Aliamphritea ceti: one gene and its partner. The protein of the gene in region 1 interacts with the protein of each later gene in a pairwise test. Links are inferred from orthologs where the notes say so. Each region holds a gene or a part of one and is shown on either strand. Other genes may lie near its edges.

Region 1 (15,225 bases):
TGAAGAGGTTTGAATTCACTTTCTTTATCCCACCACCGGCTGGCAAGTTCTTCGAATTTGGCGATCTCTTCAGGATCGATATTCGCGGAGTGCTGGTTATTTGTGTCGCTCATAGTGCTGGCTGACCGTTCGCTAAAAAATAATGGCAGGGATTTTAGCATTGCTGTCAGGGCGAATACAAAAGGCTTTAGTTTTTCCGGATAGACAGGCGCTAAAAAACGCTAGAAAAAAGTTGTAATACTTTTGGTGATCAGGTATGGCTCAAGGTCTTAATTTTGCGGGATTATTATTGCTTCTTTATGGTATACTTCGGCGGTTCTGATCAGGGCTGTAACTGTATACCCTGATCCATTAATTCTCAGCAGTCTGATTCAAGGATAGCCAAAGCTATTATGGGTGATTTAGCCAGAGAAATTCTGCCAGTTAACATCGAAGATGAACTGAAGCAGTCGTATCTTGATTACGCAATGAGTGTAATTGTTGGACGTGCCTTACCTGATGTCCGTGATGGCCTGAAACCGGTGCATCGTCGGGTACTGTTTGCCATGAGCGAACTGGGTAATGACTGGAATAAAGCATATAAGAAATCTGCCCGTGTGGTCGGGGATGTTATAGGTAAATACCATCCTCATGGTGACAGTGCTGTATATGACACCATCGTACGGATGGCGCAGCCGTTCTCTATGCGTTACATGCTGGTAGATGGTCAGGGGAACTTTGGTTCTGTTGATGGTGATTCAGCAGCCGCAATGCGTTATACCGAAATACGTATGGCGAAGATTTCCCATGACATGCTGGCAGACCTGGATAAGGAAACTGTCGATTTCGTTCCAAACTATGATGGAACAGAGCATATACCGGAAGTATTACCAACCCGCGTACCGGCGCTGCTGGTAAACGGCTCTGCAGGCATTGCTGTTGGTATGGCGACTAACATTCCGCCACACAGTTTGTCGGAAGTTGTACGTGGCTGTATCGCATTGATTGATAACCCTGATATGACCATCGATGAACTGATGGAATTTATCCCGGGGCCTGATTTCCCAACCGGTGCAATTATCAATGGTCGGGCGGGTATTTTACAGGCCTACCGCACAGGTCGTGGCCGTATTTATATTCGTGCCAAGCACCACATCGAAGAAAATGAGAAGAACGGCAAGCAGTCGATCATCTTTACCGAGATTCCATATCAGGTAAACAAGGCGCGGCTGATTGAAAAAATCGCTGAGCTGGTTAAAGAAAAGAAACTCGAAGGTATAACTGAGCTGCGTGATGAGTCCGATAAGGATGGCATGCGGATTGTTATTGAGTTGCGTCGCGGTGAAGTGGCTGAGGTTATTGTTAATAACCTGTTTGCTCAGACTCAGCTACAGAATGTTTTCGGTATTAATATGGTGGCTCTGGTTGATGGTCAGCCACGGACGCTTGATCTGAAATCTATTCTTGAATGCTTCGTTCGTCATCGCCGTGAAGTTGTTACCCGTCGAACAGTTTATGAGCTGCGTAAGGCGCGTGAACGTGGTCATATTCTGGAAGGACTGGCGATTGCCCTGGCAAATATCGATCCGATTATTGAGTTGATTAAAAAATCACCAACGCCTGCTGAAGCTAAAGAGCGACTGTTAGCTAGCCCTTGGGTATTGGGTGATGTGACTTCAATGCTGGAAAGAGCTGGTGAAAATGCTTGTCGTCCTGAAGATCTTGAAGCTCAGTACGGTATGCATGATGGCAAGTATTTCTTGTCACCAGTACAGGCTCAGGCAATTCTTGAGTTGCGTTTGCACCGTCTGACAGGTCTTGAGCACGATAAGCTAATCGGTGAATACCGAGAGCTGCTGGTTAAAATTGCCGAGTTGCTGGAAATTCTGAGCAGTGCTGAGCGTTTGATGGAAGTTATCCGTGAAGAGCTCGAAGCAATTGTTGCTGAATATGGTGATGAGCGTCGTACAGAAATTATCGCATCGCAGCAGGATTTGACAGTTGCTGATCTGATTACCGAAGAAGATATGGTAGTAACCATTTCTCACGGTGGTTACGCTAAGACTCAGCCACTGACTATGTATCAGGCACAGCGTCGTGGCGGTAAAGGTAAGTCTGCCACAGCGGTTAAAGACGAAGACTTTGTAGAAAAACTGCTGATTGCCAGCACGCACGATACTATTTTGTGTTTTACCAATTTTGGTAAAGTTTACTGGTTGAAAGTGTATGAAATACCGCCTGCAAGCCGTGCTGCCCGTGGCCGACCTGTTGTTAATATTCTGCCTTTATCTGAAGGTGAACGTATTACAACTATTTTGCCGGTTAATGAGTACGCTGATGATCACTATGTATTCATGGCAACTGCTGCAGGTACTGTTAAGAAAACGCCGTTGGAGAACTTCTCTCGTCCCCGTTCTTCTGGTTTGATTGCGCTAGCGCTGGATGAAGGTGATTCTCTGATAGGTGCTGCAATTACTGATGGCACTGCTGAAGTCATGCTGATGTCTAATCAGGGCAAGTCTATTCGTTTTGCAGAAGGCGATGTACGTCCAATGGGTCGAACTGCCCGTGGTGTACGTGGAATTAAAATAGCTGAGGACGCGCACGTTATTGCGTTGATTATTCCTCAGGAAAGCGGCCGTATTCTGACAACCAGTATTAAAGGTTTCGGAAAGCAAACGCTGGTTGAAGATTTCCCGACTTATGGTCGTGGTGGACAGGGTGTTATCGCGATGCAATGTACTGAGCGAAACGGTGAGCTTGCCGGCGCAGTACAAATGTTCGAAGGCGATGATGTCATGCTCATCAGTGATAAGGGCACCTTGGTGCGTACCCGCAGTGAAGAAATTTCAGTGCTAGGTCGTAACACGCAGGGGGTTCGTGTAATTCGGATAGCCGACGATGAAAGTCTGGTAGGTCTGGCGCGAATTGAAGAGCCTGATAGTGATGAGATCGAAGGTGAAGAGCTGGAGGCTGCCGGTGAAGGTCAGGCGGTTTCTGACACTGAGCCAGCAGCAGAAGCCCCTGCTGATTCGTCAGAGAGCGATGAAGCATAATATCTGACTGATAATAATGTGCGGCTTTAGCCGCACATTTTATTTTGGAAGATAGTTATTTATGAAGTCTTACAGACCCTTAAAAGCCTCAGAGAAGGCTCTTCGGAAACAGTGTAAAAGAAGTAGTAATCATGACCCGCAAATATAATTTCAGTGCCGGTCCGGCGGCATTACCAGAAGACGTCCTGTTTCGGGCGCAAAGTGAATTACTTGACTGGCAAGGTCAGGGCTTGTCCGTGATGGAAATGAGTCACCGTAGTCCTGAATATGTCTCTGTTGCGAAAAAAGCTGAAAGTGATTTACGTGAGTTGATGAATATCCCTGACAATTATCAGGTGTTATTTATGCAAGGTGGCGCAACCAGTCAGTTCAGCATGATTCCAATGAACTTGATGGGCAATAACGTCAGTGCTGATTATATCAATACTGGTGACTGGTCATCTAAGGCAATCAAAGAAGCTAAGCGATACATTCAGGTTAATGTTGCTGGCAGCAGTGAGGACTCAAACTTTACCGCTGTACCTGCACAGGATGAGCTGCAGTTGGACTCTAATGCTGCTTATGTGCATTACACTCCGAATGAAACCATCCGTGGTGTTGAGTTTGATTATATTCCGGAGACTGGTGATGTGCCGTTAGTTGCTGACATGTCTTCAAATATACTTTCGGGTCCTATTGATGTTAGCCGGTTTGGAATGATTTATGCCGGTGCGCAAAAAAATATTGGTCCGGCGGGCTTAACTGTCGTTATTATTCGTGATGATTTATTACAGGCTCCGGTTGATAAAACGCCTACTTTATTCAGCTACAAAGCGATTGCTGATGCGGACTCGATGCTCAATACCCCGCCAACTTTTGGCTGGTACTTGGCGGGTTTGGTCTTTGAGTGGCTACAGGCACAAGGCGGCGTGCCTGCAATGGATAAATTAAATGATCTGAAGGCTAGTAAGTTGTACAGCTATATCGACAACAGTGATTTCTATACTAATCCTGTGGATATAGCAGTACGTTCACGCATGAATGTTCCTTTTATACTGGCGAAACCTGAGTTGGATAAGTTGTTTCTTACTGAAGCGACTTCAGCAGGGTTGCTGAATTTGGCAGGACATCGCTCTGTTGGCGGTATGCGTGCGAGTATTTATAATGCGGTACCTGAAGCGGCAGTCGATGCTTTAATCGAGTTTATGCAAGACTTCGCTGTAACCCATGGTTAATCAGGTTTGGGTAAGAATAATAAGAGGTTGCTGCAAAATATGAGTAATCAGGAAGCAGAATTAAAAGTATTGCGCGATCAGATTGATAGCATTGATCGTCAAATGCATAAGTTGCTGAACGATCGTGCCCGCTGTGCTCAGCAGGTTGCTGAAGTTAAAGAAAAGTATCAGGCTGGGGATGCTGTGTTTTACCGTCCTGAGCGTGAAGCTCAGGTATTACGCCGCGTTATGGAGCGTAATGAAGGGCCTCTGGCAGATAAAGAGGTAGCGCGTCTGTTCCGTGAGGTCATGTCTGTTTGTCTGGCTCTGGAAGAGCCGATGCGGGTGGCATTTCTTGGGCCTGAAGGGACTTTTACACAGCAAGCGGTTAACAAACATTTTGGCCACTCTGCCCAGGGCGTTCCTTTTAACTCCACAGATGAAGTTTTCCGTGAGGTTGAAGCGGGCAGTGCACACTATGGCGTTGTACCGATAGAAAACTCCACTGAAGGTATGGTCAACCATACACTGGATCTGTTTAAGCGCTTTAATTTACAGATTTGCGGTGAAGTAGAGTTACGGGTACATCACCATCTGTTGCGTAATGATGCCGATGGTATCAGTGGTATTAAACGCATTTATTCTCATCAACAGTCTTTCGCGCAATGCCGTAGTTGGCTGGATAGCCATTTCCCATCGGTAGAGCGGGTCGCGGTTAGTAGTAATGCTGAAGCTGCACGTCGCGCAGCAGAGGAAGGCGATGAAGTTGCAGCAATCGCCAGTGATATGGCTGCTGAGCTGTATCAGATGAATGTTATTACCCGCAATATTGAAGATCAGCCTGATAACTCAACCCGTTTCTTAATTATTGGCGATCAGGAAGTGGGTAAGAGCGGTAATGATAAAACTTCAATATTGGTAACTGCGCAGAATAAGACCGGTGCGTTATACGAACTATTGCAGCATTTTCACGCTTCGGACATAAGTCTGACTCGAATTGAAACGCGGCCTGCAGGGCAAGGCGCATGGAAGTATATGTTTTATATTGACTTTGAAGGGCACTTCAGTGATCCCGATGTTCAGAAAGCACTAGATGCACTGATCGCGGACTCTGTTGAGCTTAAGTTACTGGGTTCTTATCCGGTTGCGGTTATCTGATACGTATCTGTGGCTAAAGAGAATACATACATGGCGTGTGATTTTTATAAGTTAGCTGTTCCCGGTGTAAAGGACCTGAGTCCTTATCAGCCGGGTAAGCCTATTGATGAGCTAGAGCGTGAGCTGGGGATCAGTAACAGCATCAAGCTGGCCAGTAATGAAAATCCTTTAGGCCCTAGTAAGCAGGTGAATGCAGCTATTAATGCCGAGCTTTCTGACTTGAGCCGCTATCCTGATGCAAATGGTTTCGCGCTTAAGCAGGCTTTACAGGAACGCTTTAATATTGCCGCCGGTAAAATTACGCTGGGTAACGGCTCTAATGATGTTCTGGAACTGCTTGGCAGAGTGTTCCTGCAGCCTGGTAATGAAGTCATATATTCTGCACATTCCTTTGTTGTATATATGTTGGTTGCCCAGGCGAGTGGAGCGAAAAGTATAGTGACCCCTGCGCAAGAATGGGGGCATGATCTGGACGCAATGGCAAAAGCTATAACGCCTGAAACCCGGATGATATTTATCGCAAACCCGAATAATCCGACAGGTACCTGGGCAGATCAGTCTGCCTTGGATACTTTTATGGCAAAAGTGCCAGACAATGTTTTGGTTGTGCTGGATGAGGCTTACACCGAGTACGTAACTGAAGCGACCTATCCTGATGGTTTATTGCTGCAAAACACATTCAGTAATCTGATCGTGACGCGGACTTTTTCGAAAGCTTATGGTCTGGCAGCTATGCGGGTTGGCTATGCAGTTGCAGACGCTGCAATCACCGATTTGCTGAACCGCGTACGTCCGCCTTTTAATGTAAATTCACTAGCATTGGCGGCAGCGGTTGCTGCTTTGAATGACGAAGCGCATTTGCAAAGCAGTATTAATCTTAATTTGCAGGGAATGAAACAGCTGGAGCAGGGCTTTACTGAGTTAGGCTTGAGCTGGATTCCATCAGTCGGCAACTTTATCACCCTGGATTGTGGCAAAGAGGCAGCTCCAGTGTATCAGGGGCTACTACAGGAAGGTGTTATTGTTCGGCCTGTTGCTAATTACGGTATGCCGAATCATTTACGTATTACTGTCGGTTTGCCAGAAGAGAATCAGCGTTGTCTGGTTGCGCTAGAGAAGGTGTTGAGTTTGTGAGTGGTTTTTTAGCGCAGCGTATAGCTGTCATTGGATTAGGGTTAATTGGTGGTTCACTGGCTAAAGCGCTGCGTGAACGTGGTCTGTGTAAGACTGTTATAGGTTATGATCGTAACCCGGATGAACTGGCAGCTGGCTTGCGGTTAGGTGTTATTGATGAGGTAGCCGATTCACTTGTTGCTGCTGCTGAAGCAGATGTCGTAGTGTTAGCTGTGCCTGTGAAGGTCATGGAATCGGTGCTGGCTGAATTAAAACCAGCATTGCGCAGCGATACAGTGATTACTGATGTAGGTAGCGTAAAGGGTAATGTTGTTCGGGCGGCAGAAACTATATACGGCACTATGCCGCCATATTTTATTCCTGGGCATCCTATTGCCGGTTCGGAAAAAAGTGGTGTTGCAGCTGCTGATTCGGGGTTATTTAAGTGTCATAAAGTCATCATCACACCGTTACCTGACAGTAACTCAGATGCGGTTACTCTGATAAGCCGTATGTGGCAGTTAGTTGGTGCGGAAGTTTTACGTATGTCAGTTGACCGGCATGACGAAGTACTTGCTGCTACCAGCCATTTACCCCATTTGCTGGCATTTTCTTTGGTAGATACGCTTTCACAGGAACAAGAGCGGAATAATATTTTCCGTTATGCTGCGGGTGGTTTCAGAGACTTTACCCGAATTGCCGCCAGCGATCCGACGATGTGGCATGATGTTGGTATTGCTAATAAAGCCGCTATTTTAAGCAAGATAGACGAATTTTCCGAAGGTCTGGCGCAACTGCGCCAGGCTATCGAAACTGAAGACAGCCGTACCATGCTGGGTGTATTTACCCGTGCAAAAGCGGCTCGTGAACATTTTTCTAAGATTTTATCGGGCTCAGCCTACGCAAACGATATGACTACAACAAAAGAAACCGTATTTCATTTACAGCCTGGTGGTCAGGCTAAAGGTCAGGTACGTGTACCTGGTGATAAATCAATTTCACACCGCTCAATCATGCTGGGCTCTCTGGCGGATGGTGTTACTCATGTCAGTGGTTTTCTGGAAGGTGAGGACAGCCTTGCAACCTTACAGGCGTTCAGAGATATGGGCGTCGTAATTGAAGGTCCACATCAGGGTGAGGTTAAAATTTATGGTGTGGGTCTTAATGGTCTGCGCCAGCCACCGGGCCCTCTTTATGTGGGTAACTCTGGCACCTCTATGCGTTTATTGTCAGGTTTGCTTGCCGGGCAAGCCTTTGATGCTGAACTGACGGGTGATGCATCATTGACTAAACGCCCGATGGAGCGTGTGGCAGCGCCACTACGTTTGATGGGCGCAAAGGTTGAAACGGGCGAGAATGGTTGCCCGCCAGTTAAAGTAACCGGTGCGCAATCCCTGAAAGGTGTTAAGTATGCAATGCCTATGGCCAGTGCCCAGGTTAAGTCATGTCTGATGCTTGCTGGTTTATATGCTGAAGGTACCACCAGTGTGACTGAGCCTGCACCAACCCGTGATCATACAGAGCGTATGTTGCAAGGTTTTGGCTATAGCGTAAATGCATCTGGCGGTGAAATTGATTTGCAGGGTGGCGGTAATCTGCAGGCGACTAATATTGATGTACCTGCTGATATCTCTTCGGCAACCTTTTTCATGGTTGCTGCAGCGATCTCTCCAGATTCCGATGTGACACTTGAACATGTAGGTATTAATCCAACCCGTATTGGGGTTATCAATATTCTTACTCTGATGGGTACAAATATTGAAATGCTTAATGAGCGTGAAGTTGGTGGTGAGCCTGTAGCAGACATTCGTGTACGTTATGCTCCATTGAAAGGTATTCACATTCCTGAAGATCAGGTGCCATTGGCAATCGATGAATTCCCTGCATTGTTTATAGCTGCTGCTTGTGCTGAAGGCGAAACTGTTTTAAGCGGTGCTGAAGAGCTTCGCGTGAAGGAAAGTGATCGTATACAGGCAATGGTTGATGGTCTGAAAATCTTGGGTGCCGATATTGAGGGCACGCCAGACGGAGCGATTATTCGTCAGAGCCAGCTGAAAGGCGGTGTGGTTCAGAGTCATGATGATCACCGTATAGCGATGGCATTCAGCGTGGCTTCATTGCGTGCTACAGAAAATATCGAAATTCGTGAATGTAACAATGTCGCAACGTCATTCCCGAACTTTGTTGAGTTAGCACAGGAGCTTGGCCTGAACATCCGTAAGGAGGATGTCTGATGTCCCATGAATTTCCGGTAATAACAGTTGATGGTCCAAGTGGCTCAGGCAAAGGTACTATTTGTAGTTTACTGTCCCGAGAGTTGGGTTGGTCTTTACTCGATAGCGGTGCTTTGTATCGTTTAGTAGGACTGGCAGCGCGACACCACGGTGTCGCGCTGGATGATGAGGCTGCATTGGTTGTGCTGGCAGCACATTTAGATGTGCAGTTTTTGACAGCACAGTCAGGCGAAGTGCAGATCATTCTTGAAGGCGAAGAAGTGACTGACGTTATTCGCACTGAAGAGTGTGGTGCCGATGCTTCTCAGGTTGCTGCGCTTGGTCCGGTTCGGGATGCTTTGTTAGAGCGTCAGCGGGCTTTTGTTGCTGAGCCGGGATTGATTGCTGATGGCCGTGACATGGGCACTGTGGTTTTCCCTGATGCAGTGCTCAAAGTGTATCTGACTGCGAGTGCTGAAGAGCGTGCGAAGCGTAGATATAACCAGTTGATAAATAAGGGACTGGGTGCTAGTCTTCAAGCAATCACAGAGGATATCAGGGCGCGTGACGCACGGGATATAGGCCGTTCAGTAGCGCCATTAAAGCCAGCTGAGGATGCTATAAAGCTCGATACTACTACTATGGGTATTGATGAAGTCTTGGCGGAGGTGCTGGAACAAGCCAGGCATAAAGGCCTGCGCTAACGACCATTCTGCGAGGGTTGAGGGGTATGAGTGAAAGTTTTGCTGAGCTATTTGAAGAAAGCTTAAAAGAAATCGACATGACCCCCGGGACGATAGTCGCCGGTGTGGTAATGGCGATTGATGGTGATTTTGTCACGGTCAATGCAGGACTGAAGTCTGAAGGTGTCATACCCCGACAACAATTTCTCGATGATAATGGTGAGCTGCTGATAACAGTCGGCGATGAAGTTAGGGTTGCTCTGGTTTCTCTTGAAGATGGTAACGGTGAAACACAGCTGTCCCGGGAGAAGGCTAAACGGTATGAAGCCTGGCAGGTACTTGAGCTTGCCCATGCCAATGATGAAATTGTTACCGGTCATATTACAGGTAAAGTAAGGGGCGGTTTTACAGTAAGCGTAAATTCCGTTAATGCTTTCTTACCAGGTTCTCTGGTAGATATACGTCCTGTTCGGGACACTTCTCATATTGAAAATCAGGAACTCGAATTTAAGCTGGTAAAGCTTGATGCCAAACGGAATAACATAGTTGTATCCCGTCGGGCAGTGCTGGAGACCGCTTATAATCAGGAACGTGAGAAGCTACTGGCGAGTTTAGAAGAAGGACAGCGCGTTAAAGGCGTCGTAAAGAACCTTACTGATTATGGTGTGTTTATTGATTTAGGTGGACTTGATGGTCTGCTACATATAACGGATATGGCCTGGAAGCGAATTCGGCATCCCAGTGAGCTGGTTACAATCGGTGACGAGCTGGATGTTCAGGTCTTACGTTTTGACAAAGAAAAGAGTCGTGTATCTCTTGGGCTTAAACAGCTTGCAACTGATCCGTGGGATGAGTTTATTGATGCTTATCCGGTAGGTAGCAGAGTATCGGCTAAAGTGACGAATTTAACGGATTATGGTTGCTTTGCTCAGATCAGAGAAGGTATAGAAGGCTTAGTACATGTGTCTGAGATGGACTGGAAGAATAAGAATGTTCACCCATCTAAGGTTGTTCAGGTTAATGATGAAGTCGAGGTAATGATCCTCGATATTGATGCTAAGAAACGTCGTATATCACTGGGGATGAAACAGTGCCTGAATAACCCATGGGATACGTTTGCAGATACCCATACTAAAGGCACTAAAATTTCCGGTGTTATAAAGTCTATAACTGATTTTGGTATATTCATTGGCTTAGATGGCGGCATAGATGGTCTGGTGCATTTATCTGACCTTTCCTGGGACGAGCCTGGTGAAGAGGTGGTAAAGCAATACCAGAAAGGCGATAACCTGGAGGCGATTGTACTGGCTGTTGATGCTGAGCGGGAAAGAGTCTCTTTAGGTGTAAAACAATTATCCAGTGACCCGTTTTCTCTGTACGTCGAAGATGTACGTAAAGGTTCGATTGTTAAAGCTGTTATTAGTGTTATTGAGACGCGGCAACTAATAGTAACTCTTGCTGAAGGTGTGGAGGGGGCTATTAAACTTGCTGAGGCAAGCTCTGCTCGTATCGAGCAATTACAGGATCATTTCAAGGTAGGTGACCAGCTTGATGCTTTAGTTATTCAGGTTGACCGACGCAACAGGCATTTGGGGTTATCTGTTAAGCAAGTTGAGAAACATCAGGAAAAAGAGGCAATGGAAGCCATATCGAATCAGGATGTTGCTGGCAGTGGGCCAACAACGATTGGTGATTTAATAAAGGCGCAGATGGATAAGAAAAAATAGACTGGCCAAAAGAGTCTGTTTAGCGGTTTGTTCATTGTTGCTTCATATAAAATACGTTATCAATGCAGGAGGAGAGCTATGACAAAGTCAGAGCTGATCGAGCAACTGATAGATCAGAACCAGCAGCTTTCTATAAAAGATGTAGAGCTGGCGGTAAAAACCATGCTGGATCATATGACAGAATCATTGTCTGAAGGTGAGCGGATTGAAATTAGAGGTTTTGGTAGTTTTTGTTTACACTACCGTGCACCTCGTGTTGGCCGTAACCCAAAAACCGGGGATTCGGTAGCATTATCTGCTAAATACGTGCCTCACTTTAAGCCGGGCAAAGATTTGCGTGAGCAAGTAAATAACAGTTTGGCGGAGCAATAATACGCTGCGTTTTGAGTCATTCAGGGGATAGTAATGCGTTGGTTAAAATATCTGATCATCGTGATGTTGTGTATAGTTGCGTTGGTTGTCGGCATAGGCTTTGCCTGGCTTAATACTGATGATGTGGTGATCAATTTATTTTTTGTAACTTTACCCGAGGCGAGCTTATCTCTTTGGTTGATGGCTAGTTTCGTATTTGGCGGCTTTGCTGGAATTCTGGCAACGGGCGTTGGGATGATGCTGTTAAAGACTCAACTTAAAGCGGCAAAGCGTAAAGTAAATTCTGCTAATCAGGAACTCGACCGGTTAAGAACGGCGTCTCTGAAACAGAGTACCTGAAATGTCAGACCTGCTTTTAATCGGGCTGTTCTTTATAGCAGTAGGCCTGGGATGGTTCCTTGGACGTATGGGGAAAACTGTCCCGGCTGATACATCTTCCGGCTCACTGCAACGTGAGTATTTTGCCGGCCTGGATTACCTGTTAAGTGAAAAAACGGATGAAGCTATTGATAGCTTCATCCGTGCGTTAGAAATTAATTCTGACACCCTTCCTGCTCATATTGCGCTTGCAAAACTATTTCGCCGCAAAGGTGACGTCGATCGTGCAATACAAATTCATCAAAACTTGCTGGCCCGTCCGGACCTTTCTAAACATGATTTTTTACGCATTCAAATTGCGCTGGCAAAAGACTATTTCGCAATAGGGCTTTTTGATCGTGCTGAAAAACTATTGCTGGAGATTAACCAGCAGAATCCACCTGCAGAGCCCCGTCAGAAGGTTTTGACGTTATTAACTAAGCTGTATGAAAAAGAGCGGGAATGGCAACAGGCATTGCAGGTTGCCAGGCAGTTAGCCGCTAATGAAACCCGTGAGATTCAAACTGAACTTAGTCATTATTGCTGTGAGTTAGCGACAGACGATATTAAAAAACATCGTTATAAGCAGGCAAAAGTAAGATTATCACAGGCGCTGAATTACGATAATAATGCTGTCAGAGCTTCTTTATTACGGGCACAAATGGAGATGCAGCAAGCGAACTGGCGGGCTGCTATAAAAGATCTAAAATCAGTTGCTCAGCAAGATCCGGTATTTGTATCTGAAACGGTGCATTTACTTAAGAGTTGTTACTCAGAGTTAAATCGGTCTGACGAATTTGAGGTATATTTAAAACATTGTCTGGTTACAACACCTTCTACGTCTGTGATGTTAGGTATTGCTGATATTATTTTAGAAAAACAAGGGGCTTATCCCGCCGGTATTTTTATTACCGATGAATTAAAGAAGCGTCCAGCGGTGAAAGGTTTTAACAGACTGATTGATTTATATATCTCACATGCGGCCAAAGGCACTAATGAAAGTCTTTTGGTGTTGCGCGGACTGACAGGTCAGCTTGAGCAAAGTAAGCCTGTATATTTGTGTCACCGTTGTGGTTTCTCCGGTAAAAATTTACTTTGGCAGTGTCCTTCTTGTCAGAGCTGGGGTACAACCAAACCAATACAAGGCCTTGAAGGCGAATAACCATTTTATTGATTTAAGAGAAACTGATGAGCAAAAAGCAAATTATCGTTGCCTTGGATTATCCTGATCAGGCGGCTGCATTGGCTATGGCTGAGCGTCTTGACCCTAACCTTTGTCGCGTTAAAGTTGGTAAGGAATTATTTACCCGTGCCGGGCCGGCTATGGTGGAAAAGCTGCATTCAAAAGGCTTCGATGTTTTTTTGGATCTTAAGTATCACGATATTCCTAATACGACAGCTAAAGCGGTTCGCGCGGCAGCAGAGTTGGGTGTGTGGATGGTTGATTTACATGCAAGCGGCGGCAGAAGCATGATGGAAACTGCCCGTAATGAACTGGAAAAAGTTAACGGCGCGGATACCTTGTTGATTGCTGTAACGGTTCTTACCAGTATGGAGCGTAGCGATATGGTTGAGTTAGGTCTGGATCTGGACCCGCTTGATCAGGTAAAGAGATTGGCTTTGCTGGCACAGAGCTCAGGCATGGACGGAGTGGTGTGCTCTGCTCAGGAAGTACAGCCTTTGCGTGAGATTATTAAATCAGATTTCCAGCTGGTAACGCCTGGAATTCGCCCTGCAGATGCAGATGTTGGCGATCAGAAGCGGATTATGACGCCTGGTCAGGCGATTTCTGCAGGGAGTAGTTTTCTGGTGATTGGCCGTCCTATTACACAGGCTGAGAGTCCTGAAACGGCTTTAATTAAAATCCAGCAGGAAGTTACTGGCGCAGGTTGATCAGTCGCTTTTTAGTACTGGTTTGTATCATCGTAATTATCTGTGCTATTTTCATGATTCAACTAGTAATTTTGCAAGGATGCTTACTATGCTTAGATGGAATTTTTATAAAACTATTCTGGTTTCAATTGCATTGATTTTCTCCACATATTTATATGCTGGCGATCATCAGTTAGACATCAACAAAGCAAGTGCAGCCCAGTTGGCTGAACATCTTAGCGGTGTTGGTGCCAAGAAAGCTGATGCAATTGTTGCCTACCGGGATGAACTTGGCGGTTTTAGTAGTCTGGAGCAGTTGAAAGATGTAAATGGAATTGGCGCTGCTTTATTTGCTAAGAATCTTGATCGAATCACTCTCTCAGAGTCTGCCGTCGTTCTGGAAAAGCCGGATCCGGCTTCTTCTCAGTAATTGCTTAAGTATCAGAAAAGCTCTGCATTGCAGAGCTTTTTTATATCTGTCTCAATAATTTACACTCTGCTAGTTTAGAACGATTTTAAGCTAGTCATTGATAGCAATGACGGGAGTGTTTGTATGCTTTTCATTAGATGTTTCTAATTCACTATAGATTACTGATTTTTATCCCATTAGTTTTTCTTCAGGCTTTTCAGTTTAATTTCAGATTGGAAAATTATAGTGAACTCATTCTCAGAGAAGGACACAGAATAGGTATTCGTAGTCCGCTCTTATAATGCTTTTAATATCAAAGTGTTGTTAAACTAAATCCATACGACGATATCTGTAAACCGAGGTGAACTATGAAAACTAAGACTACAATTAAGCCGATTACTGCTGCTGTTGGTGCTGTTCTGCTGGCAGGTGTTGCTGCAATGCCTGTTACTGCTGCAGAAAATCCGTTTGCCGCTCAGGAACTGACTTCCGGTTATCAGCTGGCTGAAGCTGCTAAGAAAGTAGTTGAAGAAGGTAAGTGTGGTGAAGGTAAGTGCGGCGGTTCTGCTGAGAAGTCTTCCGAAGGTAAGTGTGGTGAAGGTAAGTGCGGCGGTTCTGCTGAGAAGTCTTCCGAAGGTAAGTGTGGCGAAGGCAAGTGCGGTGGTTCTTCTGAAAAGTCTTCTGAAGGTAAGTGTGGTGAAGGTAAGTGCGGCGGTTCCGCTGAGAAGTCTTCAGAAGGTAAGTGTGGTGAAGGTAAATGTGGTGGCGAGAAGAAGCCAATCGTTGAAGGTTAATACCTGATACCACATGATTGACCCCTCGTTGAAGTAGAGCCTGTTTGTCAGGCTTTACTTTCCACTGAGGGGTTATGTTTACTCAGAGAGGATAAACCATGACTAATCAAGCATTTCAGATTAAAGGCGCAGGCCTTGGATTTCGTCGCTGTATGGGCGATACGCTTGCTGAAGTCGGATCGGATCGGGTTGATTTTCTGGAGGTTGCTCCGGAAAACTGGATGCGGTTAGGTGGTCGGTTTGCAAAACTGTTCCGCCGTTATACTGAGCGTTATAACTTTGTTGCTCATGGTTTATCT
Region 2 (15,099 bases), 1.3 Mb from region 1 along the record:
AAGTTCTGGCAGACAATTTAGTGCGTGACCGGAAACAGGGTTTTACCAGTGCCGGGCCGCAGCGGGCTGATCTTAGGGTTAAGGCCGACGGGCATAATGCTGCAGAGCGGCTTTCCCGGGGTCAGAAGAAGATTGTTGTCAGCGCGTTAAAGCTGGCGCAAGGCGCATTATTTTATAAGCTTAACAGCCGTGCCTGTGTGTATTTGATTGATGATTTACCCTCAGAGTTGGACGATCATCACTGCCGGTTGTTTTGTCAGTATTTAGAGAAAAGCAGTAATCAGTGTTTTATCACCTGCGTGGATAAAACAACATTGAGCGAGTTTTGGTCTCAGGAGACTCAGGTGAGTTTTCATGAGATACATCAGGGTGAGTTTATCACCCAGGATCAGGAGATTTTATGAGCGAGCAGGAATACGATTCTTCCAGTATCAAGGTTCTTAAGGGCCTTGATGCGGTTCGTAAGCGCCCGGGTATGTATATTGGCGATACTGACGATGGCAGCGGTTTGCACCACATGGTATTTGAGATCGTCGATAACTCCATTGACGAAGCCCTGGCCGGTTATTGTAGTGAAGTTAGGGTAGTTATCCATGCTGACGAAAGTGTCAGTGTGTCGGATAACGGCCGTGGTATCCCTACTGATATCCATGAAGAAGAAGGTGTGTCTGCTGCAGAAGTTATCATGACGGTGTTACATGCCGGTGGTAAGTTCGATGATAACTCCTATAAAGTATCCGGTGGTCTTCACGGTGTAGGTGTTTCTGTTGTAAATGCCCTCTCCTCAAAGCTGAAGCTGACCATTCGCCGTAATGGTGAAGTCCATGAGCAAACGTATCGCCATGGTGAGCCTGATGAGCCGCTCAAGGTTGTTGGTCAGACTGAAACTTCTGGTACTTTATGCCGTTTCTGGCCATCAGAAGATACGTTTAAGAACATCGAGTTTAAATTCGATTTACTGGCTAAACGTTTGCGTGAACTTTCCTTCCTGAATTCCGGTGTTGCGATTCGTCTGATTGATGAGCGTAGCGGTGCTGAAGAACTGTTTGCCTATGAAGGTGGCCTGGGGTCTTTTGTTGAGTTCCTGAACAACAACAAATCACCTATCAATAAAATGTTTCATTTCAATACTACGCATGAAAATGGAGTAGGTGTTGAAGTGGCAATGCAGTGGAATGATAGCTTCCAGGAAAGTATTCACTGCTTTACTAACAACATTCCACAGCGTGATGGTGGTGCTCACCTGTCTGGTTTCCGGACCGCACTGACCCGTGGTTTGAATACTTATATTGAAAGTGAAAAGCTCAATAAAACCGGTAAAACCAGCACGACAGGTGATGATTGCCGTGAAGGTCTGACTGCGATTATTTCAGTTAAAGTACCTGATCCTAAGTTTTCGTCTCAGACCAAAGATAAGCTGGTTTCTTCGGAAGTAAAAACGGCTGTTGAGCAGGCAATGTATGAATTGCTGAATGACTTCCTACAGGAAAACCCACAGGATGCCAAAGCAGTTGTTACTAAGATGATTGATGCGGCCCGGGCCCGTGAAGCGGCGCGTAAAGCCCGTGAAATGACCCGCCGTAAAGGCGCGCTGGATATTGCAGGCTTGCCAGGTAAACTGGCGGATTGTCAGGAAAAAGATCCGGCCCTTTCTGAAATTTACCTGGTGGAGGGTGACTCAGCTGGCGGATCAGCCAAGCAGGGTCGTAACCGTCGAACTCAGGCTATCCTGCCGCTTAAAGGTAAGATACTTAACGTTGAAAAAGCCCGCTTCGATAAGATGCTGTCATCTGCTGAAGTGGGTACCCTGATTACCGCGTTAGGTACAGGCATCGGCCGGGAAGAATTTAACCCTGATAAACTGCGTTATCATCAGATCATCATCATGACCGATGCCGACGTGGATGGCTCGCACATCCGTACTCTGCTACTGACGTTCTTCTTCCGTCAAATGCCGGAAATCATCGAGCGCGGACATGTGTATATTGCACAGCCACCCTTGTATAAGATTAAAAAAGGTAAGCAGGAACAATACCTTAAAGACGATGATGCGTTAGATAATTATTTGCTTCAAGGCGCGCTGGACGGTGCTTCTATGCACGTGAATACTGATGCACCGGGTATTTCAGGCCCGGGACTGGAAGATGTCGTAACCCAGTATCGCAAAGTTGACCGTATGATTGCCCGCCTGTCACGGATTTATCCTGAGCCTATTCTGCGTCAGATGGTGTATACCAAGCGCCTTAACGAAGCAGATATGCGTGATGATCAGAAAGTATCCGAATGGATAGATTTGGTTTGTGACGGCCTTGGCGATTCGCTTGATGGCGGTGATGTTTACACCAGTGGCGCTCACGAAGACAAGGAACATGAAGGCGTATTCCTGCCGGAAGTAAACGTTCTGCAGCACGGTGTTAACAACAAGTACCTGTTCGATCAGACCTTCTTTGAATCAAAAGACTACGCATCGCTGACCGCTTTGGGTGAGACTTTAAATGGCCTGCTGGAAGAAACTGCTTACTTCAAGCGTGGTGAACGTACGCTGGAAACCACAGACTTCTCTCAGGGCCTTAACTGGCTGATGGATCTGTCTAAACGTGGCCACAGCATCCAACGCTATAAGGGTTTAGGTGAGATGAACCCTGATCAGCTGTGGGAAACCACAATGGATCCGGATGTTCGCCGTATGCTGCAGGTAACAATCGATGATGCGATTGGTGCGGATCAGCTATTTACTACCCTGATGGGTGATGAAGTAGAACCGCGTCGTAACTTCATCGAAACCAATGCGCTGAATGTCTCTAATCTTGATTTCTGATGCTCTGTGTCGAATCTCATATAGCGTGAAACAGTGAAGCCAGGAAATACGGGGCCGTTTCATCCTATGTGAGATTTGGATACTCTGAGATTCAAATAAGTAAATGTCTAAAAAAGCAGCCTATTGGCTGCTTTTTTGTTATCGGTATTGTCAATTACAGTGGGTGACAGTTGTGTTTACTTACCAATCGATAATATTTTAATTCCTGACTGAATATATCTAGGTAGTAAGGGGGTAGCCTGTGCGCTGCTCTCCCGGTTATTGCTTAATCATACTGAGTGAATTATCAGAAAATTGATAAGGTATGCCTATCTCAAGTGCGATGAATCCGGATGATTTTATTCCTGCATCAGCTTTGGCTTTTTCGAGCCGTTTAACAGGTTCGTTAAATGGTTCTGCGCTCAGCTGGAAGGTTCCGTAATGCATTGCAACAGAGACCTCAGCTTGAAGCTCAGTATGAGCCTGAACCGCTTCTTCGGGATTCATATGTACAGATTTAAAAAATTTTCTTGGTGCGTATGCCCCAATCGGTAAAAAAGCGATATCAATTGGCCCGAAATGCTCAAAAGTTCTTTGATAGTGATCGGAATAGCCACTGTCGCCACCAAAATAGATTTTCTGATCATTGATTTCCAGCATATAGCTACCCCACAAGGTAGTATTTCGGTCAAATAATGAACGGCCGGAAAAATGCTGAACGTCTAGAAACCATATCTTAAAGTTTTCCTCAACCTGTGATGAATGCCACCAGTCTAACTCCGTAATTTTAGTAGAACCTTTTAGTCGCTTACCCACACCTAAGCCCGCATAAATTTTAGGATCATCCCTGTGTATTAATTTCTTAATAGAATTTAAATCCAAATGGTCATAGTGATCGTGGCTGATAATGACCATATCGATCGGAGGTAAGTCATCGAGCGCTATTCCGGGTGTGTGAATCCGTTTCGGACCTATAAATGATAAAGGGCTGGTACGCGCTGAAAAAACCGGGTCTGTTAATATGTTGAAACCTGCGGACTGAATCAGAAAGGTGGCGTGATTTATAAAAGTAATTCTTGTTTCATTTTCTGAGGTTCTGCTGAGAGGTGATTTATCTTCAGCAACTTTTAGCTCTTCGGGCCACTCAGCCCTTCCTGTCTCAGATGTAAGGTTCCCCCAGACAACTTCCCAGAAAGAATGCATTTTCACGGTATGAACGTTTTCAAATATACCATTCTTCATGTTTTTTGATTGGTAGGGCGCATTCATACTATTGGAACCACAGGCAATAATTAAAAAAGATAAGAAAATAATGCTGATTTGCTTCATAGATATATCGAATTAGTAAATTGAGAAACACTGCGAAGTGTTGCACTTAATGTAGGTAAGGGTTTGTGAAAGAGAGACCGACATTATGTTTCACTGACTTAAAGCAATGGCATCCGGGCCTGCGGGTAAGCGTACCGGGCAGCTATGGCTGGATACCGCATACCATATAGCATTAACAACATCTTCGGGCTTAGTGAGTTCCTGTTGAGACATTTCCTGTTGAAACTCGCCGGTTACCTGTTTCAGGAGTGCGTTGTACTCACTTGTAGGCCCTTCTGCTTTTGAAATTTCATCCCGTGCGCTTTGACCAAAGCTGGTTGAAGGGGAAAGGCCAGGAATGATAAGCACAGTACGAATACCTAATGGTTCCAGCTCCAGTGCCAGACATTCGGTATATGTATTTACCGCCGCTTTACTGGCTGTATAGGCAGACATAAAAGTGAGTGGTTTTAATGTTGTGCTTGACGATAGATTTATGATCGTACCGGATTTTCTTTTCCGCATTTGTGGTAACACTTCACGGATCATATTAAATGTGCCGAAGGAATTGGTATTAAATAGTTTTTCAACGGTTTCATTTGGCGTATTTTCAAACGGCGCCATATACCCTATACCGGCATTGTTTATCAGTACATCTATTTCACCAGCGTCTTTTACTGCACATCTGATACTGTTTTGATCAGTTACATCTAAGGGTAAAATCCGCAGGCGGTTAGATTCCGGGAATAGTGAGTAATCGGGCTTACGCATCGTTGCTATAACAAACCATCCCTGTTTGAGGAAGAAGTGTGCAGTTTCCAGTCCAAAACCGGAAGAACAGCCCGTTATCATTACAGTGTTCATGATGATGTAACCTGTGAATAGTATGAATATTAAACAAAGATAGAGATGTAGTAGCAAACTTTCTATAATGAAAAGTCCTTATTGTTTTATCAGGAGTCCGGTTTGGCTGATCCGCTGTCTGATATTATTTCTTTACTGCGTCCTGGGATTCTTGAAGCAAAGTATCTGGAGGCATCTGAAGCATTTTCAGTATGTCGTGATGATTTGAAAGGACCGTTTTATTGCATGCTTATAGAGGGTAATGCGTGCCTGGAAGTCAGAGGTTCAGAACCTGTAGAACTCCAGTCCGGCGACTTTTTTCTGATACCAAATGTGACGTCTTTCACATATTCCAGCCTTGTTCCTTCTCATCAGCCGAACGTTCAGGCTATTCCCGTTCTGCATGAGGATGGTGTTCACCGTATCGGAGCAAAGGGCGTGAAGGTTCACCTGAGACAGTTAATGGGGTATTGCCAGTTTGCCAGCTCTGACGCTCATATACTGTTGTCCCTGCTTCCGGAACTGATTGTTGTACGCGATTCGAAACGGCTCGAAATGTTGGCCAAAATGGTCAGAGAGGAAATAAGCACGATTCTTCCCGCCAGGGATACAGTCATTGATCATCTGCTGCAGCTACTTCTGATTGAGGCGTTCAGGTTTCATGCTGAAATAGACAGTAATGAAGGGCTGTTTAAAGGTCTGGCCGATTCCCGAATTCGTATTGCGTTACATGCAATGCATGATAAGCCGGAATATCCCTGGTCAATTAAAGGTCTGGCGTCCGAAGCAGGCATGTCCCGATCAGTTTTCTTTAAGCAATTTCGAAACTTGCTGGGTGTGACACCGATGATGTATCTGCTCAACTGGAGAATGACATTGGCGAAGCATTTCCTGAATCGTGGTGAGGAAAGCGTGTCGGAAATTGCCTATAAACTTGGATACGGGTCAGCCAGTGCATTCAGTACGGCTTTTACACGTTATGTCGGGCATGCGCCTTCTCGTTACAGAGAACTTATGGGTTTTAATCATATGGATGAACACTTAGCTAAGTAATGTTGGTTTTCCTCTATTCAATCGTATTGAACCATTACCTTCGTTCGACTCTGGTGAGTGATTTTTAAGCATCTCAGAATATGTGAGAAAAGCTGCGAACGGTTTCACTACTTATGAGATTTTTCTGTGTATAGACATCTCACATAGGCTGAAATAGCCTCATGTTTCCTGGCTTCACAGCTTCACGTTATATGAGATTCGACAGAATCTTTAATTAAGTTTATGCATAAAAAAGCAGGCTAAGGTCTGCTTTTTTTATGGCAAATAACAGCTAATAGTCTTGCCTTGTAACAGAAGCAGACACACTTCAAAGCGTTTTTTGTTACAGTTCTTATTCGTTGAAATGCACCCTTTTGTGTCATTTAGCGCTTCTAATCTAGGATAGGGATCCTTTAATGAGACCGACTGAACAACTCTGTGGCAGTTGCCAGGATGACTGGACCGCTGCTACCAACCACCCTTTCTGCCAGGAGCTGGCTCAGGGGATATTACCTTTAAGTAAGATGAAGTGGTATTTGGCACAGGATTATCAGTTTATAGAATCCTTTGTACGCCTGTTGGCGACTGCAATTGCCCATGCACCCCGGTTAGAGGATAGCATTCCGGCTGCGCAGTTTTTGGCACTGGTTACCGGGCCTGAAAATACCTATTTTCAGCGCTCTTTTGCAGCCTTGAATATGAGCCCTGAAGAGCAATCATCCCCGGCTGCACCTGAGACAGTAGCGTTTCTGCAGTTGATGGACAGTGCTCGTGATTCGGGCCGTTATGAGCAAATGTTGGCAGTCCTTGTGGCTGCGGAATGGACTTACCTTTCCTGGGCTGAGCGCTATATTGATTATCCCCAAGATTTACCATTTTGGTTTGCTGAGTGGATCGATCTGCATTCTGGACCAGGTTTTAGTGGGGTGGTGGAATATTTACGGCATCAACTGGATAAGGCATGGATAGATCTCACAGTAGATCAACAGGAGGCGGCTACAGCGAGATTCAAGACTGCGATGCGCTTGGAACGAGCATTTTTTGATGCTGCCTATCGGGTTTCTGTTGCGGTATAAGTGATCTGAAATAGTCGTTAGTGGTCGTGTTAATGCAATGGTGTAGCTTAACAAAAAGCGTTATTTTTTATAGATATTTTGTTTTTTATTCACTTTCCTCGCTATGAGTACTTTGTAGAGTGCTTTTGATTGAAAGGAATGGATATAGTAAATATTTGTTAGAGGATAATGCTGGCGATGACTCTCTTGTTTGAGATCATGAATCCTTTAATTTTTTGCTGGAAGTTAAGACATGAGTTGTTTGAAATTTCTATTCAGGAATAGTGTGTTTACTCTTATAAAAGTTTAGATCAGGGAATCCTGACAGCTGTTCCATCAATGTCGTACGATTAAAATTTGAGAGCTATTTTTCATGATATAAGTTTAATAGCTGCTTCTGTAGGTATCTTATTGTTGCAGGGAGGTACCTGAGATGCTTATGAGTTTGTGTTGTCAGAGGCTGTAAACAGATGAAAATATTGAAACTCGCTGTTCTTTTTATCTTTTGTTTTCCTGGCATTTTATTTGCCCATAGCGTGATGGAGTTTACGACGATTGAGAAATCGTCCTATGCAGCTATTAGCGAGCGGGTGCTGAGAGAGGCGTATGAGCGCTTAGGAATTGATATGCGTGTGATTAGCCGGCCTGCACAGAGAGCGATCCATGATGCGAATCTGGGGACGGTGGATGGCGAGTTATACCGGATAAAAGACGTACATCTGAAGTATAAAAATCTGATTATGGTGCCTGTGCCTGTCGGCATCATGGAAGGTGTGGGAATTACTACACAAAGTGATTTATCTATGTCTGGCTGGGACGATTTGTCTTCTCAGCGTGTCTGTATACGTAACGGGGTCAAGTTTGCTGAAAAAGGCGTTGGCGATCTGAAAGTCAGTGTTGTTAATTCTAATAGTCAGCTATTTAGCATGCTGGGTAAACACAGATGTAATGTGATTGTCATTGCTCATCTCACCAGTATTCCACTGACACTGGACTTTGCTAAGCGTAATAAGACTTCTCTTTATCAGAGCGTTTTGCAGGTTTACCCGCTTTATCATTATCTTCATAAGAAAAATGCCAGCTTAGTGCCACGGCTCACGGCAGTCTTGCAGGAAATGGAAACCGAAGGGCGAATCGCTGCAATACGTGATGCCTATATTGCTGAGATATCTGCGCGGAATTAAATTGCCCGTGAATTGGAATGAATTTCCTGTTTATAACTTCATTCTGTTTATCAGTCTGGTCTGACTGAGCATCTACAACCCTCCCACCCCTCTTCCTATCGTGTATTTGATAATCGATCAGTTGTTATTGAAATAGCCAGCCAGGCATGTAATTCAGATTAAAGATCGAACAGCATAATTTATTTGTTTAATTGTTATTTAATGAATAATTAATCTACATATTGCGTTAATCTCTGCATATAAAGCGAAATCTATTCCGACCTTCCCCGTTAATATATTGCTTATCAATTAGCTGATCACAGCGGTTACCAAATAGGCCGCTCACTGGTTAGCTCCAGTGTTATTAACAGAGGTATTGCAACATGATCCAGTCTGATGAGTTTTTACTGGAATTAGGTCAGCTGACTGAACAGAGTGTTATGTGTTTGGCGCCCTCTTTTAAAGCTTTACCGCCAAGCGACTATCTTGATGGCGCATATCGCCTGAGACGCTTTTCTCATTTCAGAATTCAGCAGGGGGTTCTTACCCGCTTACCTACAAAGGCTTTTGTTCAAAGCGGTGACATAAATACATTTCAGGGCAGCGTTGAACGTATTTATCCGGAAATAGAAGACGATGTCACCGAAACAGCAGCATTCCAAAATATGCTGATGGGTTTTAAAGCAAAAGCCGGTGTCAGTGATGACCAGTCTATTGAAGTGCACCAGATGCGCATTATTGCGAATAACGATGCCCTCACAGAAGCTGCTCCAGAGGGTGTACATCAGGATGGTTTTAAAAGCCTGGCGGTAGTTGTTATCGAAAGAAGCAATATTAAGGGCGGTGAAATACAGGTGCATACTGCTAAAGACAGTGCACCTTTCATCAGTCACACCTTTGATAATGGTGAGTTCGTGGTGCTCAATGACCAGCGTTTCTGGCACAGCGCGACAGGTTTAGAGGCCACTCAGGATGAAGATGCCTATATGGACGCTTTTGTGCTCACAGCCTGAAGGAGAATAATTATGACTCAGTTAATGGTTGAGAAAGTACGTAAGCAGTTTCCGGCTTTACAGCAGGAAGTTAATGGTCTGGTTCCGGTTTTCTTCGATGGACCTGGTGGTGCTCAGGTCAGCCAGTCAGTTCTTGAGGCAATGACAGGCTATTTAGGCCGCTACAATGCCAATCTTGGTGGTGCGTATTTCTCCAGTCATAAAACCAGTGAGTTAATGGCTGATGCACGTCAGGCCGGGGCTGATTTTTATAACGCCGGAAGTAGTGATGAAATTATATTCGGCGCGAATGCAACAACGCTGACGTTTGCATTCAGCCGTGCCATTGCCCGTGACTGGCAGGTCGGTGACGAAATTATTGTGACGGCACTGGATCACTACTCCAATGTATCGCCCTGGGTACTGGCTGCTGAAGAGAAAGGCGTCATTGTGCATCAGGTTCAGGTGAATGAAACGGATTGCACGCTTGATTACGAACATCTGACTGCCCTGCTAAGTTCGAAAACTCGTCTTGTGGCCTGTACTTATGCGTCGAACACAACCGGTTCTATCGTCGACATGCATAAGCTGATTGAGCAGGTAAAAGGCCATAGTCAGGCACTTACCTATATAGATGCGGTTCACTACGCACCGCACCAACTGATTGATGTACAGGCGCTGGATTGTGATTTCTTGGTGACTTCAGCCTATAAATATTTTGGCCCGCATCTGGGTGTGTTGTATGGCAAGGCACAAGTACTGGAAAAATTACGGCCATATAAAGTTGCGCCGGCAAAGGACGTGAATCCTAACCGCTGGGAAACTGGTACGCAGAATTATGAAGCGCTGGCAGGATTTATTGCTGCTGTTGAATATCTGGCTTCACTTGCAGATAACCAAAGTTTAAGCCGGCGTAAGCGACTGATAGAGAGCTATCGAAAAATTGCCGATCATGAACTTCAGTTAAGTCGTAGCTTTTTGAAAAGGCTTGCTGAATATCCTCAGATCAGAATATTTGGTATTGAGGATGTAGCTACCGAGGATGTGAGGACTCCTACGTTTGCGTTTCGGATTAATCATGTTGAACCGCGCAGGGTGTCAGAATTTTTTGGTGAGCATCATGTGTGTATCTGGGACGGTAATTTTTATGCTCAGGGCTTATATGAACAGCTTGGCCTGACCGATATTGGCGGTGTTATCCGGGTTGGATGCATGCACTACAATACTCCGGCTGAAATTGAGAAGTTCTTTAATCTGCTGGATCAATTCTTAGCGCAGCAAGTGAAAATCAGCATCTGCTAGGTTTGTCATAGTCGCTTATTCTGTATTCAAAGCATAAAATATTTATTATTTTATCTAAAAGCAGAATAAGTATTCTTCTATGACAATGAATTTGGATAGTACAGACCGAAAAATCCTTAAGCTACTGCAGCAGGATGCCAACCTATCTGCGTCTGAGCTGGCAGAGCGTGTCAGCTTGTCACAATCTCCCTGCTGGCGGCGTATTAACCGGCTCCAGGAAGAAGGCTATATAAAACATCGTGTTGCCCTTCTGGACAGGCAAAAGCTGGGGTTAAGCTTAGTTGTGTTCGTGAACATTAAGCTTTCAGCTCATGGCTGGAATATGTTGAATGAGTTTGAAGCCTCTATTGTCAGTTTTCCGGAAGTTCTGGAATGCTGGACTATCTCCGGTGGTATGGATTATACCCTGCGGGTAGTGACTCAGGATATCTCAACTTATGAGCAGTTCCTGCGTAGCCGTTTGCTACAGCTACCTCATATTCAGGAAGCGCAAAGCAATATTGCTATGACTGAAGTGAAAAATACAACGCAGCTTCCTTTAGACGATATTTGAAGCTTTCGTTCCTGATATCTGGCTAATAGTTGTGTTAAAGACAGTATTGTTGATTTTAAGTCGCTGATAATTGCTGAAATGTCTGTGCTTTTTCAGTCAGAAGTAATCTTTGTACCCAGTTCACGTAAATAGTTAACCGAAAGCAGCCTACAGGCTGCTTTTTTATTGTTTAATAATATTTAAATGCGATGATTGCTGCTCGGTATGAATACCCCTGAGATAGTAGGGGTTTTTCAGTCCGAATACCGCTACGGCGGTTGGTGGTTCACTCACAATTACTCAATAAGTTAACAAACCTACAGCGGAATAGAATGGATTTTATCTGGATCTTATTTGCATTTATGTGTGGCCTGGGAATGAAGTTAATTTCTCTGCCGCCTTTAATCGGTTATCTGCTGGCGGGGTTTGTGCTTCACTTTGCAGGAGTAACTCCGGACGATACGCTTTATACACTGGCGGATCTTGGTATTACTCTAATGCTGTTTACTATTGGCCTTAAGCTGGAAGTAAGAAGCCTGCTTAAAGCTGAGGTGTGGGCAGGTGCGTTGTCTCATATGGGCATCTGGATTCTGTTGTTCTTCGGGGTGGCGTTAGGTCTTGGGGCTATGGCCCTGCCCTTCTTTTCGGATCTGACCTGGCAGAGCGCCGCATTGATCGCCTTCTTACTGAGCTTTAGCAGTACGGTTTGTGTCGTCAAACTGTTGGAAGAAAGCGGTGAAATGAAAACCCGGCATGGCAAACTGGCCATTGGTGTACTGGTCATGCAGGACCTGGTAGCTGTGCTGTTTATGGCGGTTGCTACAGGTAAAGAGCCTTCTATTTGGGCGTTTGGGCTTATAGGGCTGGTATTTTTACGGCCGCTGTTCGATTTGCTTCTGAGTAAATCAGGCCATGGTGAGTTATTGCCTTTAGCTGGCTTTTTTCTTGCGTTAGGTGGCTACGAACTGTTTGAGCTGGTGGGTATAAAAGGCGATCTGGGCGCGTTGATGTTAGGTGCCCTGTTGAGTGGTAGTCCTAAAGCGACAGAACTCTCGAAAAACTTACTGAATTTCAAAGATTTATTCTTAATAGGCTTCTTTCTGTCGATCGGTTTTACCGCTTTGCCGGATTGGCCCATGTTTTTCACGGCAGTGCTGCTGGCGCTGTTGTTACCGCTGAAATTTTTCTTATTTTTCAGCCTGTTTACTCGCCTAAAATTGCGAGGACGTACGGCATATCTGAGTGCACTGACACTGACTAATGTCAGTGAGTTTGGTTTAATCGTCGCGGCGCTGGCGGTGGATACTGGCTGGATTACAGAGCAATGGCTGGTCATTATTTCTCTGGCGGTTTCCATCTCCTTTGTGTTTACCAGCACGGCTTATAAGCGGGCTCACGAAATTTATGGCCATAATAAGGACATGATCAAGCGGTTTGAAAAGCCTGCCCGCCTGAAAGAAGACGTTATGGAGCAGCCAGAAAAAGCAGAAATTCTGGTGATTGGTCTGGGGCGTGTTGGACTAGGTGCCTATCATGCCCTGCACAGTATGGCGGGTGACCGGGTATGGGGCATAGATGCCGATCGTTCCCGGGTGAAAAAGATGCGCAGTGAGGGTATGAATATTTGTCACGGTGACGGCGAAGATGCTGATTTTTGGGAGCAGTTAAATTTGTCTAAAGTGAAGCTTGTACTACTGGCGTTACCCTCAATTGAAGATAGCCGCAATATCGTACTACAGGTGAATAAATCCGGCTTTGAAGGCAAAGTTGCTGCGATTGCCCGCTATCAGGATGAGCATCAGCAATTAATCGATGTTGGCATTGATAAGGTATTTAACTTCTTTACTGAAGCCGGTTTTGGTTTTGCTGAAGAAAGTATGCTGATGATTCAGGAACGGCCTGAGGTTTAAATCTTAGACCTGATACTGTTTTATAGTCTGCTAAAAACAGATGAGACGCCTTCAACGTCAGTAAGGCGTTATCAGGATAATTACTGCGGGCCTTGATCAGGAACAAGCGCGTCCATTGGGAAAAGAAGCTTTACTCTGCCAAGTGGAGTTTGCTTGTTCACTGCTTACGACTGTGAAATCTGACTGAAACTCAATCTATATGCCATCATCGATGGCCATACTGCTGCTTTTACACAATGTCGCATGTTGCTGAGCATGCAGATCTGAGTTTCCAGCCAAACATAGGGCTTAGTCGTTGTTAAAGCTTTGATAGGTTTCCAGACGGCGGCCAAGCTCTTCCAGCTCATCAGCAATGGTTAGAGTCTGTGCGTGTAATCGAGAGATGTTCTCATGGATCCGTGACAGTTCAGTGGTATCGCCTGTCAGGTTACTTGGCTCTTCGCCCTGACCGACTAAAAGCCAGGTAGGTGCAACGTTGAGTATGCCGGCGAGCATCGCCAGACGGCTGGAACGTGGTTCTGAACGGTCAGATTCCCAGGCTTTCAGTGTGGTGGTATTTACACCTAAGCGACGGGCAAGTTGTGAGCGGGTAATATTTTGTGATTCCCTGGCACGCACTAAGCGTCCTCCCAGAGTGGCAGACATAGATTCATGATTTGATTCTTCGATAAAAGCCACTTGATAGTTCCTTATGTAATTAACGAGCAACAATCATACGGGCATAGTTGATGAATAACTATAGTACGTATGGACTTGCGGTTTTTAGACAGACACTCTGAGCTTAGAGCTACTTCATTACCGTTGTAATATTTATAACAGCAGTTGTTTGATATCCCTCAATTTATTGCTGATATAGGCCATAAACCGACCTGCTTCTGCACCATTAATTACCCGATGATCGAAGGATAAACTTAAAGGTAGCAGTAAGCCTGGCTGGAAGGCTTCACCATCCCAGACGGGTTTTATGGTGGCTTTTCCGACACCAAGAATAGCTACTTCCGGGCCGTTAATAATAGGTGTGAAACCACTTCCCCCATTGCTCCCCAGGCTAGAAATGGTAAAGCATCCACCCTGCATGTCGGCAATTTTAAGCTGCTTGTTTCTGGCTTTATTAGCCAGTGCATTGATCGTACTGGCCAACTGGCTGACAGATTGCTGGTTGGCGTTTCTGATCACAGGTACGACTAAGCCTGCAGGGGTATCTACCGCGACCCCAATGTTTGTGTATTGCTTATAAATAAGCTGTGTTCCGTCCGGATGTAGCGAACTATTGAATCGGGGGAATTTTACTAATGCCCTGGCGATTGTGAGCACAATAAAAGGCAATATACTGGGTGTTTTTTCCAGTCCGTATGCTTCAGGCTGAATGGTTTTTCGGAAGGCTTCAAGATCGCTGATATTTGTTTCATCAAATAATGTGACATGCGGAATATTAAGCCAGCAACGGGTCATATGTGCGGAGGTTGCTTTAGCGATTGAAGATAAACTTTGGGTGTCAGTATCACCAAATCGGCTAAAATCCTCCTTTGGCAGTGGCGGAATTGCAGCGGACGATATCACCGGCTGGGACGCTTTGATCAGTTGTTGTTTAACGTATGCATGAATATTTTCTTTGAGGATTCGCCCACCAGGTCCAGTACCGTTAACCTGCGTCAGATTCACTGAAAACTCACGCGCCAGTTTGCGTACGGCCGGGCCTGCATAGTAGCTGCCCTGCTGTTTAATAACTGAGTTACTTATGGCCGGTGTAACGCTGACTGGGCTTTGCGGAGCAGGCATTTGGTTTGCAGATAGCACCGCTGGTGATGATTTTGCTGTTTTTTCAGTCAGTACGGTCTCTACTTGTGTATCAGTATTGATAGGCTCATGAACAGGAGTTTCCTGAGCCGTTATTTTAACCTGCGCAAGTGGGTGATCTTTGCTGACGCGATCGCCGATCTGAACCAGCCATTCGGTGACTAATCCCGAGATTGACGCAGGAATTTCAACTGAAGCTTTGTCCGACTCTATGACCAGCATAGGATCACCGGCTGTAATTTCATCGCCCAGTTCAATGCAATACTCAACTACGTCGCCAGCACCGTCTACATCTGGCATTAATACGATTTCCGTTGTCATACAGTAATCTCCTCTGATTCAGATAGTGGCCGGATCGATCTTAGTTT

The links.
Region 2: the proteins of gyrA (region 1) and gyrB interact in binary tests that used the Escherichia coli proteins (3 or more experiments, as listed by UniProt). The link is inferred for Aliamphritea ceti from one-to-one orthologs.

What each region holds. Positions count from the first base shown.
Region 1 is NZ_AP025282.1:1,286,090-1,301,314, forward strand. Bases 1-3,235 are described here. They hold gyrA (DNA gyrase subunit A), read left to right. Parts: upstream 1-392; coding sequence 393-3,035; downstream 3,036-3,235. Other genes in these bases: ubiG (bifunctional 2-polyprenyl-6-hydroxyphenol methylase/3-demethylubiquinol 3-O-methyltransferase UbiG), read right to left, coding at 1-113; serC (3-phosphoserine/phosphohydroxythreonine transaminase), read left to right, coding at 3,167-3,235. Outside these bases: more of serC, read left to right, coding at 3,236-4,249; pheA (prephenate dehydratase), read left to right, coding at 4,289-5,386; hisC (histidinol-phosphate transaminase), read left to right, coding at 5,417-6,520; OCU49_RS05905 (bifunctional prephenate dehydrogenase/3-phosphoshikimate 1-carboxyvinyltransferase), read left to right, coding at 6,517-8,733; cmk ((d)CMP kinase), read left to right, coding at 8,733-9,416; rpsA (30S ribosomal protein S1), read left to right, coding at 9,443-11,122; OCU49_RS05920 (integration host factor subunit beta), read left to right, coding at 11,201-11,494; OCU49_RS05925 (LapA family protein), read left to right, coding at 11,528-11,833; lipopolysaccharide assembly protein LapB, read left to right, coding at 11,835-13,013; pyrF (orotidine-5'-phosphate decarboxylase), read left to right, coding at 13,040-13,744; OCU49_RS05940 (ComEA family DNA-binding protein), read left to right, coding at 13,833-14,153; OCU49_RS05945 (HvfA family oxazolone/thioamide-modified RiPP metallophore), read left to right, coding at 14,501-14,926; OCU49_RS05950 (HvfB family MNIO-type RiPP peptide maturase), read left to right, coding at 15,025-15,225. UniProt on the Escherichia coli protein: A type II topoisomerase that negatively supercoils closed circular double-stranded (ds) DNA in an ATP-dependent manner to maintain chromosomes in an underwound state.
Region 2 is NZ_AP025282.1:3,875-18,973, forward strand. What follows is about bases 1-3,109. They hold gyrB (DNA topoisomerase (ATP-hydrolyzing) subunit B), read left to right. Parts: upstream 1-400; coding sequence 401-2,818; downstream 2,819-3,109. Other genes in these bases: recF (DNA replication/repair protein RecF), read left to right, coding at 1-404; OCU49_RS00025 (MBL fold metallo-hydrolase), read right to left, coding at 3,077-3,109. Also shown: more of OCU49_RS00025, read right to left, coding at 3,110-4,126; OCU49_RS00030 (SDR family oxidoreductase), read right to left, coding at 4,217-4,969; OCU49_RS00035 (AraC family transcriptional regulator), read left to right, coding at 5,072-6,001; OCU49_RS00040 (TenA family protein), read left to right, coding at 6,397-7,056; OCU49_RS00045 (substrate-binding periplasmic protein), read left to right, coding at 7,506-8,219; OCU49_RS00050 (2OG-Fe dioxygenase family protein), read left to right, coding at 8,582-9,211; OCU49_RS00055 (cysteine desulfurase-like protein), read left to right, coding at 9,224-10,492; OCU49_RS00060 (Lrp/AsnC family transcriptional regulator), read left to right, coding at 10,572-11,045; OCU49_RS00065 (cation:proton antiporter domain-containing protein), read left to right, coding at 11,357-12,934; OCU49_RS00070 (helix-turn-helix domain-containing protein), read right to left, coding at 13,223-13,612; OCU49_RS00075 (2-oxo acid dehydrogenase subunit E2), read right to left, coding at 13,745-15,052; aceE (pyruvate dehydrogenase (acetyl-transferring), homodimeric type), read right to left, coding at 15,071-15,099. UniProt on the Escherichia coli protein: DNA gyrase negatively supercoils closed circular double-stranded DNA in an ATP-dependent manner to maintain chromosomes in an underwound state.